2 linked regions of the Actinocatenispora sera genome follow. The protein of the gene in region 1 binds, or shares a complex with, the protein of each later gene. Links are inferred from orthologs where the notes say so. Each region holds a gene or a part of one and is shown on either strand. Other genes may lie near its edges.

Evidence for each region. Proteins that work in one complex are often made in the same cells at the same time.
Region 2: rpmA (region 1) and rpmE share a complex: the UniProt entries of both Bacillus subtilis proteins name them as parts of the 50S ribosomal subunit. The link is inferred for Actinocatenispora sera from one-to-one orthologs.

What each region holds. Positions count from the first base shown.
Region 1 is NZ_AP023354.1:3,342,488-3,348,606, forward strand. What follows is about bases 3,293-6,119. They hold rpmA (50S ribosomal protein L27), read left to right. Parts: upstream 3,293-4,490; coding sequence 4,491-4,748; downstream 4,749-6,119. Other genes in these bases: Asera_RS16090 (Rne/Rng family ribonuclease), read left to right, coding at 3,293-3,811; rplU (50S ribosomal protein L21), read left to right, coding at 4,155-4,481; obgE (GTPase ObgE), read left to right, coding at 4,861-6,119. In the rest of the region: Asera_RS16085 (TIGR03936 family radical SAM-associated protein), read left to right, coding at 1-783; more of Asera_RS16090, read left to right, coding at 908-3,292. UniProt on the Bacillus subtilis protein: Plays a role in sporulation at high temperatures.
Region 2 is NZ_AP023354.1:4,075,708-4,081,990, forward strand. The notes cover bases 1,837-4,827. They hold rpmE (50S ribosomal protein L31), read left to right. Parts: upstream 1,837-3,210; coding sequence 3,211-3,444; downstream 3,445-4,827. Other genes in these bases: Asera_RS19425 (PadR family transcriptional regulator), read left to right, coding at 1,837-1,939; Asera_RS19430 (hypothetical protein), read left to right, coding at 1,936-2,997; prfA (peptide chain release factor 1), read left to right, coding at 3,566-4,657. In the rest of the region: Asera_RS19420 (phosphodiester glycosidase family protein), read left to right, coding at 1-1,512; more of Asera_RS19425, read left to right, coding at 1,604-1,836; Asera_RS19445 (GGDEF domain-containing protein), read right to left, coding at 4,829-6,283. UniProt on the Bacillus subtilis protein: Binds the 23S rRNA. While neither of the L31 paralogs is essential, this protein seems to function as the main L31 protein.

The DNA of each region.
Region 1 (6,119 bases):
AAGATCCGCATCCGGTACGCCAAGCGGGGCCGCCTCGCGTTCACCTCGCACCGCGACTTTGCCCGCGCACTGGAGCGGGCCATGCGTCGCGCGGCGGTACCGATCGCCTATTCGTCCGGGTTCAGCCCGCACCCGAAGATCTCGTACGCCTCCGCCGCGCCGACCGGCGTGGCGAGCGAGGCCGAGTACTTCGAGGTCGGCCTGCAGGCGCCGGTCGAGCCGGACTGGCTGCGCACCGCGCTGGACGCGGCGCTGCCGCCCGGCCTGGACATCCTGGAGGCGGTCGAGGCCCGCACGTCCGACTTCGCCGACCGGCTCACCGGTTCGCACTGGCAGATCCGACTGCCCGAGGTGACCGACTCGGCTGCCGAGGCGGCGGTGGCCGCGTTCCTCGCCGCGGACGAGGTCCTGGTCGAGCGGATGACCAAGTCCGGCCGCCGCACGATGGACGCGCGCTCGCCGGTGGTACGCATGGCGGTCACCGAGCGTGGCCCCGACGCGGGTGGTCAGCCTGGTGAGGTGGGCAACACCACGCCGGAGCCGGCCGCCGGGGGCGCGGCCGGTCCGTGTGCCATACTCGATCTAGTCGTACGGCACGTAACCCCGTCCGTACGGCCCGATGACGTCCTGGCCGGCCTGCGCGTGGTGGCCGAGTTGGCGCCGCCGGTCCCACCGAAGGTGATCAGGTTGGCGCAGGGCACGCTCACCGGGCACGGCGAGATCACCGATCCGCTCGTGGTCGTCGGTGCGGACAGGGCAGTCAGCGGAACCCCGTCGACCTGACGGCCGGGCCGCACGGCCCGGGTAGGCAGACTTCGGGTGGCTCGGCAGAGCCGCTCGACCTGTGGACCACCCCCGCGTGGCTGCGCTCTCGCGCCCGGGGGCGGTAGAACTGGAGAACGCCCGGATGCTCGACAACGAGCCGACAGGCAGCACGGACGCAGTGCAGGACGCCGCGTCCGACGCCGACCGGCCCACCGCAGACAGCCCCGCCGCGCCGGCCGCGAGCCGGACCCGCCGGCGGGCCACCCGATCCGCGGGGCCACCCAAGCCGCTGGAACCGGCGACGACCGGCGCGGCGGCCACCGAACCGCCCGCCCACGCCGACCCCGGCATCCCGTCCCGCGGCACCGACACCGCCGCCGGGCCCGCCGAGGCGGCGCCGGCGACGAAGCCGCGCGGTCGCCGCGCCACCCGGCCGGCGGCCGCCCCCGCGACCAGCGCGACCGACGAGGCCGTCGCGATCAGCGCGAGCGCCCGCGGCAGCGGTCCGGACGACGCGGGACGCGGCGACGACGCCGGCGAGCCGGCGCCGCGCCGGACCCGTACCCGGAAGAAGGCGGCGGCACCGGCTGCCGAGCCCGCACCGGCAGAGCCCGCACCGGCCGAGGCCGCAGCCGGCGCCGAGGAGGCGCCGGCGCCGCGCAAGCGGGCCAGCCGCCGCCGGGCGACCGCAGCCAGCGAGGCCGACACGTCGGCCGGGCCCGCGGCGACCGAAAAGCCGGCCGAGCCGGCCGGGGACTCGACGGCCGAACCGGCCGCGGAGCAGCCGGCCGAACCGGAGCGACCCACCACCCGCCGGCGCCGGCGGGTCGCGGCGCCGGTGCTGTTCGTGGCGCCCGACGCGGCGGTCCCGGCGACCACGCCGACGAACGCGCCGGAGGACCAGGCGGAGCCGGCGGCCGAGACCGCCGAACCGGCGCCGGAGCGGTCCCGCGGGCGCCGGAAGCAGCAGGCCGAGCCGGCCGAGCAGGCCGAGCCGGAGCAGGCCGAACCGGCCGCCGAGGCGGACGAGGACGGCCTGGACGACGGCGACGGGAAGCACCGTCGGCGTCGCGGCCGGCGCGGTCGCGGTCGCGGCAAGGGCGCGGCGGAGGAGGCCGAGGCCGCCGAGACCGAGTCCGGCGCGGCCGACGAAGCCGGCGAGTCCGCCGAGGCCGATGCCGGTGAGGAGTCGGCCGAGGGTGGCCGCCGCCGGCGTCGCCGGCGTCGCCGGGGCGCCGCGGGTGACACCGAGCCGTCCCCGGACGACCCGCCGAACACCGTGGTCAAGGTCCGCGAGCCGCGCAGGGCGGTGGACGAGGTACAGGGCGTGTCGGGCTCGACCCGGCTGGAGGCCAAGCGGCAGCGCCGGCGCGACGGCCGCGAGCAGCGCCGTACCCGGCCGCCGATCCTGTCCGAGTCGGAGTTCCTGGCCCGGCGCGAGGCGGTCGACCGCAGCATGGTGGTGCGCCAGCTCGGCGACCGCACCCAGATCGCCGTGCTGGAAGACGGCGTGCTGGTCGAGCACTACGTGTCCCAGTCGACCAGCAACACCATGATCGGCAACGTCTACCTCGGCAAGGTGCAGAACGTCCTGCCCAGCATGGAGGCGGCGTTCATCGACATCGGCCGGGGCCGCAACGCGGTGCTCTACGCCGGCGAGGTCAACTGGGACTCCGCCGGCCTGGAGGGCCGCACCCGCGCGATCGAGCGGGCGCTGAAGCCCGGCGACAGCGTGCTGGTGCAGGTCACCAAGGATCCGATCGGGCACAAGGGTGCCCGGCTGACCAGCCACGTCACCCTGTCCGGCCGCCACCTGGTGTACGTGCCGGGCGGGCACGCGTCCGGGATCAGCCGCAAGCTGCCGGACACCGAGCGCAAGCGGCTGCGGGACGCGCTGAAGCGGCTGGTGCCCGAGCACGCCGGCGTGATCGTCCGCACCGCCGCGGAGGGCGCCAGCGAGGACGAGCTGTCCCGCGACGTGACGCGGCTGCAGGCGCTGTGGGAGACGATCGAGAAGAAGTCGACGTCCGCCTCCGCACCGTCCCTGCTGTACGAGGAGCCGGACCTGGTGATCCGGGTCGTCCGCGACCTGTTCAACGAGGACTTCAAGGAGCTGGTGGTCGCCGGCTCGGACGCCTGGGAGATGGTGCACGAGTACGTCGAGCACGTCTCGCCGGACCTGGTCGAGCGGCTGAGCCAGCACACCGGCAGCAAGGACGTGTTCACCGAGCTGCGCATCGACGAGCAGCTGTTGAAGGCGCTCGACCGCAAGGTGTACCTGCCCAGCGGCGGATCGCTGGTCATCGACCGCACCGAGGCGATGACCGTGATCGATGTCAACACCGGCAAGTTCATCGGCTCCGGCGGCAACCTGGAAGAGACGGTCACCCGCAACAACCTGGAGGCGGCCGAGGAGATCGTTCGCCAGCTGCGGCTGCGGGACGTCGGCGGCATCATCGTCATCGACTTCATCGACATGGTGCTGGAGAGCAACCGGGAGCTGGTGTTGCGCCGGTTGACCGAGTGCCTCGGCCGGGACCGGACCAAGCACCAGGTCACCGAGATCACCTCGCTGGGGCTGGTGCAGATGACCCGCAAGCGGGTCGGCCAGCCGCTGATCGACGCGTTCAGCGAGACCTGCGAGCACTGCAAGGGCCGCGGCGTGATCATCCACCTGGAGCCGGCCAAGCACGCCGGCAAGGGTGGCGGGTCGGACTCGGCGAAGCAGCAGCCCGCCGACGAGGGCAAGCGGACCGGTGAGGGCAAGCGCCGCCGCAAGGACAAGTCCGACAAGGACAAGCTTGAGAGCGCCGACAAGAACAAGTCGGACACGGTGGCCGAGGAGTCCGTCGACCAGCAGGCCGGCGCGGACGCGACGGCGGAGCAGCCGGTCGCAGCCGACAGCGGCAGCGGGTCGGCCGCGGTCGAGGCGGCGGACGGGCCAGCCCCGGACGCCGGGCCGGCCGAGACCCCGAACCGGCGCAAGCGGGCAGGTACCCGGCGGCGCAAGGTGGCCGAGGCCGAACCGGTCACCGCGGACAGCTGAGCGATCGGCGGGATCGGGACCGCGTTCCGTCTCCCGCCGACTCGTACCGGCGCCAGAGGAGACGGTGGGTTCCGGGCGGGGTGGCCGGTGTGGGCGGCGGGCACCCGATGCCGTACCCTTACCGGCGGTGCCTCGTGCGCCAGGGTCTTGGCTGCCCCGAGCTCGCACCGAGGACGCTGGATCTCGCAGGTGGTGGCCGCGGTCGCGGCTCGCTTGTGGGCCGGACAGCGCGGCGCCGCCATGCGGCGCAGCACCACCACGCCACGCAGCAACACCACACTGCGGGAGCACCGAGCTTGCGGTGACACCGTGACACTGAACCACTGAAGGAGACCTGCGTCCGATGTACGCGATCGTCAAGACCGGCGGCAAGCAGTACAAGGTCGCCGAGGGCGACGTGATCGAGGTCGAGAAGCTCCAGGGTGAGCCCGGCGACACGGTGACGCTGCCCACGGTGCTGCTCGTCGACGGCGAGGGTGACGCCACCACGGTCACCACCGACCCGGCCACGCTGGCCGAGGTCGAGGTCACCGGCGAGCTGGTCGCCCACACCAAGGGCCCCAAGATCAAGATCCACAAGTTCAAGAACAAGACCGGCTACCACAAGCGCCAGGGTCACCGCCAGCCGCTGACCCAGGTGAAGGTGACCGGCATCGAGAGCGGGAAGTAGGGCGCCGAGATGGCACACAAGAAGGGTGCGTCGAGTTCGCGCAACGGCCGCGACTCCAACGCTCAGCGGCTCGGCGTGAAGCGCTTCGGTGGTCAGCTGGTGAACGCCGGCGAGATCATCATTCGCCAGCGTGGCACCAAGTTCCACCCGGGTGACCTGGTCGGCCGGGGCAAGGACGACACGCTGTTCGCGCTCAGCGCCGGCAACGTCGAGTTCGGCCGCAAGCGCGGTCGCCGGGTGATCAGCATCGTTCCGGTGCAGCAGTAGCATCGATCGAGACGTTCGCGGGCGGGCCGGACACCGGCCCGCCCGTTCTGTGTTTCGCGCCCTGGGTACGCCGTGACCGGCGCACGCCGGTGCGGGGTGAGGGAGGTCGGCGGTGACCACGTTCGTGGATCGGGCCGTACTGCACGTACAGGCCGGTAACGGTGGCCACGGCTGCATGTCGATCCACCGGGAGAAGTTCAAGCCGCTGGGCGGCCCGGACGGCGGCAACGGAGGCCGCGGCGGCGATGTGATCCTGGAGGTCGACGCGGGCGTACACACCCTGTTGGACTTCCACTACCGACCGCACCTGAAGGCTGCGAACGGCAAGCCCGGCCAGGGCTCGAACCGGGACGGCGCGCAGGGCGAGGACCTGCGGGTCCGGGTACCGGACGGCACCGTGGTGCTGACCGCCGACGGTGAGGTGATCGCCGACCTGGTCGGTACCGGTACCAGCATCGTGATCGCGCACGGCGGTCGCGGCGGGCGGGGCAACGCGGCGCTGGCGAACTCGCGGCGCAAGGCGCCCGGGTTCGCAGAGCTGGGCGAGCCGGGCGACGCCTCCGACGTGGTGGTGGAGCTCAAGAGCGTCGCCGACGTCGGCCTGGTCGGCTTCCCCAGCGCCGGCAAGTCGTCGCTGATCTCGGTGCTGTCCGCGGCCCGGCCGAAGATCGCCGACTACCCGTTCACCACGCTGCAGCCCAACCTCGGGGTGGTGCGCGCGGGCGAGGTCACGTTCACCATCGCCGACGTACCGGGGCTGATCCCGGGCGCCGCCACCGGCAAGGGCCTCGGCCTGGACTTCCTGCGCCACATCGAGCGGTGTGCGGTGCTGGTGCACGTGGTGGACCTGGCGACCGAGGAGCCGGGCCGGGACCCGGCCAGCGACATCGACGCGATCGAGGCCGAACTCGCCGCGTACGGCGGGCTCACCGACCGGCCGCGCATCGTGGTGCTGAACAAGCTGGACGTGCCGCACGGGCGGGAGCTGGCCGAGATCGTCGCCGCCGACCTGGCCGAGCGCGGCTGGCCGATCTTCGAGCTGTCCGCGGTGACCCGGGAGGGGCTGCGGCGGTTCACGTTCGCGCTGGCCGACGCCGTCCGGCGGTACCGCGCGGAGCACCCGCCGACCGAGCCGACCCGCATCGTGCTGCGCCCGGCGGCGGTGGACGAGAGCCACTTCGAGGTGGCCGTCGACCCCGATGGGGTGTACGTGGTGACCGGACCGCGGCCGGAGCGCTGGGTGCGGCAGACCGACTTCTCCAACAACGAGGCGATCGGCTACCTGGCCGACCGGCTGGCGCGGCTGGGGGTGGAGGAGGCGCTGGCGAAGGCCGGCGCGCAGCCCGGCGCACCGGTGCGGATCGGTGCGAT
Region 2 (6,283 bases), 730 kb from region 1 along the record:
ACCGGCACCGCGCTGTCGATGTCGTACGACTTCACCCAGTCGACCGGCACCCGCGCCGCCTACGCGAAGCCGCCGGCGCCGATCACCGTGCCGGGCCAGCCGCAGGCGTTCGGGATGTGGCTGTACGGCAACGGGCACGGCGAGTGGCCGACGCTGGACTTCATCGACGCGCAGGGCACCCACCAGCTGCTGCGCGGTGACTACATGACCTGGACCGGCTGGAAGTACATCGAGATCGGGGTACCCGCCGGAGTGGCGTATCCGTTGACGCTGAGCCGGTTCTACGTCGCCGAGACCCGCGCGGACACCCAGTACCAGGGGTCGCTGATGCTCGACGACCTGGTGGCGAAGGTACCGCCGGCGGTGGACACCTCGGCCCCGCCGACTGTGCGCGACCCCGTGGTGATCCAGGACGGTACGCTCGCCGGCCGGCACTGGCGGTTCGCGGTGATGTCCGACGCGCAGTTCGTCGCCCGCGACCCGGATTCGGCGATCGTCGCCTCGGCCCGCCGCACGCTGCGCGAGATCAAGGCGGCCAAGCCGGACTTCCTGATCATCGACGGTGACCTGGTCGACGAGGGTTCGCCGGCGGATCTGGCGTTCGCCCACCAGGTGCTCACCGAGGAGCTCGGCGACGCCGTGCCCTGGTACTACGTACCGGGCAACCACGAGGTGATGGGCGGCAAGATCGCCGACTTCACCGCCGAGTTCGGCCCGGCGCAGCAGGTGTTCGACCACACGGGCACCCGGTTCATCACCCTGGACACCTCCAGCCTGGGCATCCGTACCGGTGGGTTCGACCAGATCGAGCTGCTGCGCCAGCAGTTGGATGCGGCGGCCACCGACCGCTCCGTGTCGTCGGTGGTGCTGGTCGAGCACGTACCCCCGCGGGACCCGCTGCCGCAGCAGGGCAGCCAGCTGTCCGACCGCAAGGAGGCGGCGCTGGTCGAGTCCTGGCTGGCCGACTTCGGCCGCCGTACCGGCAAGGGCGTCGGCTTCGTCGGCGGCCACGTCGGCGTGTTCCACGCCTCCCACGTCGACGGCGTGCCCTACCTGATCAACGGCAACTCGGGCAAGAACCCGGCGGCGCCGGCGGACCAGGGCGGGTTCATCGGCTGGACCGAGTTCGGGGTGAACCCGGTCTCCGCGCACGAGCAGGCGCAGCGGCGGGCCGACCCGTACGGCGCCGGGCCGTCCGACTGGCTCGCCGCCCGGATCCGGCCGCAGACCGACACCGTCACGCTCACCGCGCCGGACCACCTCGCGGTGGGCAAGACCGGGACCGCCTCGGCGTCGCTGACCCAGCAGGACAACACCGTGCCGGTGGCGTACCCGGTCAGCGCCGACTGGTCCGCCTCCCGCGGTGTCCGGTTCGGTGACCGGCGCGGCGGGAGCGACGTCGTCGCGTACGACCCGGTGTCCGGCACGCTGACCGGGCTGCGCCGCGGTACGGCCACGCTCACCGTGGATGTCAACGGCGTCCGCGACACGGTGACCATCACCGTCGCCTGACCGCAACACGCCGGAGGGCCGGAGCCACCACTCCGGCCCTCCGGCGCGTCCGGCACCCGATATATATCGCCTACCGGTATATAGTGCCAGCATGAGCGAGCCGCCGCTGCGCGAACCGACGTTCCTGATCCTGACCGCGCTGGCCGACGAGCCCCGGCACGGCTACGCGGTGATCGAGGAGGTCGACCACATCTCCGCCGGCTCGGTCCGGCTGCGCGCCGGCACCCTGTACGCGGCGCTCGACCGGCTGCGCGCCGACGGCCTGATCGAGGTCGACCGCGAGGAGGTCGTGCAGACCCGGTTGCGCCGGTACTACCGGATCACCGCCGAGGGCGCCCGCCGCCTCGCCGCGGACGCGGCCCGGATGCGCCGGCACGCCACCGCCGCCGCCCGCCGCCTCGGCCGGTTCGCGGGTGGCACCGCATGACCCCGCTGGAGCGGCGCTACCGCCGGCTGCTCGCCCTCTACCCGCCCGCCCACCGCCGCGAGTACGAGGACGAGATGGTCACCGTCCTGCTCGCCGACACCGCACCGGGCCGCGACCGCCCATCGGTCGCCACCATTGCCGACCTCCTGCTCGGCGCCGCCACCGTCCGGCTACGCACCGCCCGCCGCTGGCTCGCCGGCGACGCCTGGCGCCGCGCCGCGCCGCTCGCCGCGAAGCTGGTCTGCCTGCTGCTCGCGGCTCGTGCGGTGCCGGTGCTCGGGCTGGCTGCAACGGCGGTGGGCGGCCCGCTTGGCTGGCGGTCCACGCTGCTGACGTCCGCTGCCGGCTCCCTGGCCTGGCTCGCGGTCGTAGCGCTGTCGCTCGGCGGCCGGCGAGCGCCGGCCACCGCCGTGGCGGGCGCGCTGACTGTCGCCGGTGCAGCGGGCATGCTGCTCGATGAGGGGATCGCCGAACGGCTGTCGATCTCCGGCTGGTACCTCGTCGTGTTCGGCGCCACCGCCACTGTCGCCGTGGCGATCCGGCCTTCCCCCGTGCCGCCGCACCGCCTCCTCGGCGTCGCCCTCGGGGTCGCCGTGGCTGTCACCCCCGGACTCGTGCAGCTCGCCCGCCGGCCGCTGCCGTTCGAGTGGTTCTGGATCGCGCCGATCGGGATCGATCCGCTGAGCCTGACGGCGCTCGGGGCGGCCGCGCTGGGGCTGGTGACCTGGCTGGTCGCGGCGCGGCGGCTCGGGTTCGCGGTCGCGGCCCGGATCGCCGTGCTGCTCGTACCGGGGGCCGCGGTCCGCGTCCTGCTCGGCCCTGCCGGCCAGGGACACCTGCTGGTCGACGCGGTGCGGCCGGCGTGGGCTGCCGTCGCGGCCGGGGTGGCCGCGCTGGTGTCGTTCGGTCTCGCGCTGATCGTCCTGACCGTGGTGGAACGGGTGGTTCGGCTCGTCCTGCTCGGTCGGATGGTCGAAGCGGAGCGGGCATCCGGCGGTGCCGCGGAGCCGCTACCTGACGGTCGGCCGGCGGGCTCGGGCCGCGACTGGCGGTCGTGACGCCTCGGCGTCACCGGGCGGCGGTCCGGCATCGTGGCGCCGTCCAGGAAGTGTCCGGTACGGGCGGGCATAAGTGGCGGGGTGGGGGCGTTACCCAGGCGGTGTGGTTGTGGGAGCACGTGCCACACTGGTACGACGGCCCGTTTGAGGTTCCGGTTCACGCCGTGGCGACAGGCGCCTGGCGACCCGGCGACCTACCTGGAGAGGACCCCCATGAAGAGTGGCATTCACCCGCAGTACCAGGCAACCGAGGTGACCTGTTCCTGCGGCAACTCGTTCACCACGCGCAGCACCGCGTCGGGCGGCTCGATTCACGTCGAGACGTGCAACGCCTGCCACCCGTTCTACACCGGCAAGCAGCGCATTCTGGACACCGGCGGCCGGGTCGCCAAGTTCCAGCAGAAGTACGCCAAGGCCCGCGCCGCGCAGGCCAAGGCCGGCAAGTAGCGACCACGACGGCGCTCGCCGCCCGATCCGTGACGGATCGGGCGGTGGGCGCCGTTTCGTCTGTCCACGGGGTCGGTCGACCCGGCCCCGGTCCGCGTGACGGTGAAGGGGAGCGATGGCGATGGACACGCCCGGTGGTGACCGGCTCGGTGAGCTGCGCGACGAGTACCAGCAGCTGGAGCAGCGGCTGGCCGATCCCGCGTTGCACGCCGACGCCAACGAGGCGCGCCGGGTGGGCCGCCGCTACGCCGAGCTGGGCCCGATCGTGCGCACCGCCGGCGAGCTGGACACCGCCCGTGCCGACCTGTCCGCGGCCACCGAGCTCGCCACCGAGGACGCGTCGTTCGCGCCCGAGGTCGACGCGCTGACCACGGTGATCCCCAAGCTGGAGGAGCGGCTGGCCGAGCTGCTCGCGCCGCGCGACCCCAACGACGGCAAGGACGTCATCCTGGAGATCAAGGCGGGGGAGGGCGGCGACGAGTCGGCGCTGTTCGCCGGCGACCTGCTCCGGATGTACCTGCGGTATGCGGAGCGGCACGGCTGGGTCGCCGAGGTCATCGACGCCGAGGAGACCGACCTGGGCGGTTACAAGGACCTGTCGGTCGCGATCAAGACCAAGGGCATCCCCGAGGGCGGCATCGGTGTCTGGGCGCGGCTGAAGTTCGAGGGCGGCGTGCACCGGGTCCAGCGGGTACCGGTGACCGAGTCGCAGGGCCGCATCCACACCTCGGCGGCCGGCGTGCTGGTACTGCCCGAGGCCGAGGACGTCGACGTCACGATCGACCCGAACGACCTGCGCATCGACGTGTACCGCTCGTCCGGGCCGGGTGGCCAGTCGGTCAACACCACCGACTCCGCGGTGCGCATCACGCACCTGCCGACCGGCATCGTGGTGTCCTGCCAGAACGAGAAGTCGCAGCTGCAGAACAAGGAGCAGGCGCTGCGCATCCTGCGGGCCCGGCTGCTCGCCGCCGCGCAGGAGGAGGCCGACGCCGCCGCATCCGACGCCCGGCGCTCGCAGGTGCGTACCGTAGACCGGTCGGAGCGGATCCGCACCTACAACTTCCCGCAGAGCCGGATCACCGACCACCGCATCGGCTTCACCGCCTACAACCTCGACCAGGTACTCGACGGCGACCTGGACGCAGTCCTCGACGCCCTCGCCGAAGCCGACCGCGCCGCCCGCCTGACAGGAACCGAACTCCGACGTTAGGGGCGCCCCCGCCCGCCCCGGCCGCGAACGTTGATCAAGGGATCCGAACGTTGATCAAGGGATCCGGTCATCGGGTCCTGCCGCGATGTGCCCGATTCCCTTGATCGACGTCGGCATCCCTTGATCAACGATCGACGTCGGCATCCCTTGATCAACTTGAGGGGGCCGGGGTCACGAGGCGCGGGCGGCGTGCTTGGCGGCGTACATGGCGCGGTCGGCCAGTTCGAAGCCGTTCTGGACGCCGGAGCGCAGGTCGAGCTCGGCCCAGCCGATGCTGACGGTGATCGGGGTGCCGGGCACCAGGGCGTCCCAGTCCTCGGTGCCGAACGTGCCGATCACCCGGTTGCCCACCTCGTACGCCTCGGGCAGCTGCGCGCCGGGCAACACCACCACGAACTCGTCCCCGCCGTAGCGGGCGACGAAGTCGCCGCGGCGCATCACCCGGGCGAGCAGCCCGGCGGCACGTTGCAGTACCGCGTCGCCGGTGAGGTGGCCGTGCACGGTGTTGACCGCCTTGAACGAGTCGAGGTCGAGCACCCCGATCACGCCGCGCTCGCTGCGGTCGGCCATCGCGGCGACGTGCTGCTCCAGGTGCCGCCGGTTCGGCAGGCCGGTGAGCGGGTCGGTGAGCGCCTCGTCGGCGTAGCGGGCGACGGTGGCCCGCAGATCGTCGTGGTCCAGCCGGGCTTCGACCCCGTCGATGAACAGGTCGCGCAGCCGGTCGATGGCCTGCGCGGTGAGCCGGAACGCCTCCCGGTCGGCCTGGTGCGCGGCGGCGTGGTCGCCGGCCGCCGCGTACGCGAGGGCGCGCAGTCGCGGCGGCTCCGAGGCGCCGAGGGTGCGGGCGTCCACGCTGATCCGCTCCAGCCGGGTCACCGCCTGTTCCGGCCGGCCGTCGGCGATGTCCAGGCAGACCGCGCCGAGCGCGCGCAGGTCACCCACCAGCGGGTCGTGGCTGCGCGGCTCGCCGAGCCACGGGTACGCCGGCATCGGCGCGGGTTCGCCGAACGCGGTGAGCCGCGCGAGCGCGTAACCGACGTAGGGCCGGTCCATCTCGGGCAGCTGGGCCTGCGCCTGCTGCGGCGCGCCGGGTAGCTGGCCGAGCACGTCGCGCAGGATCCGGATGCAGCCCTCCGCGTCGCCGCGGTGGTCCAGCGACACCGCGAGCCGCACCCGTACCTCCGGGATCACGTACTCGGCGCCGGGCAGCCCGGCGGCCGCCGCCATCCGCCGGCCCCGGTCGACCGCGCCGAGGGCGTGCCCGTGGAACCCGATCAGCGAGTACGTGGTGGCGAGGTCGATCCAGGCGTCCGCCGCCTCCGGTACCGGTCGGCTCACCAGGCCCAGCGAGCGGGAGCTGCGCACCAGATGGGTCACGCAGCGATCCAGCGAACCGCCCAGGTAGGCCACGTACGCGGCGTGCGCGTGCAGCTCGCCCAGGTGGCTCGGTTCGGGGTAGTCGCGGATCAGCTCGAACGCCCGGTCCAGCGCCGCCGGGCACTCGTTGTACCGGCCGAGGTTGATCAGGCAGCCGATCTTGGCGAGGATCGCGTACGCCAACGTCCGGGTGTCACGCGACTCGCCGAGCACGCGGTCGACGAGGCGTTCCGCCTCGTCGGATCGGCC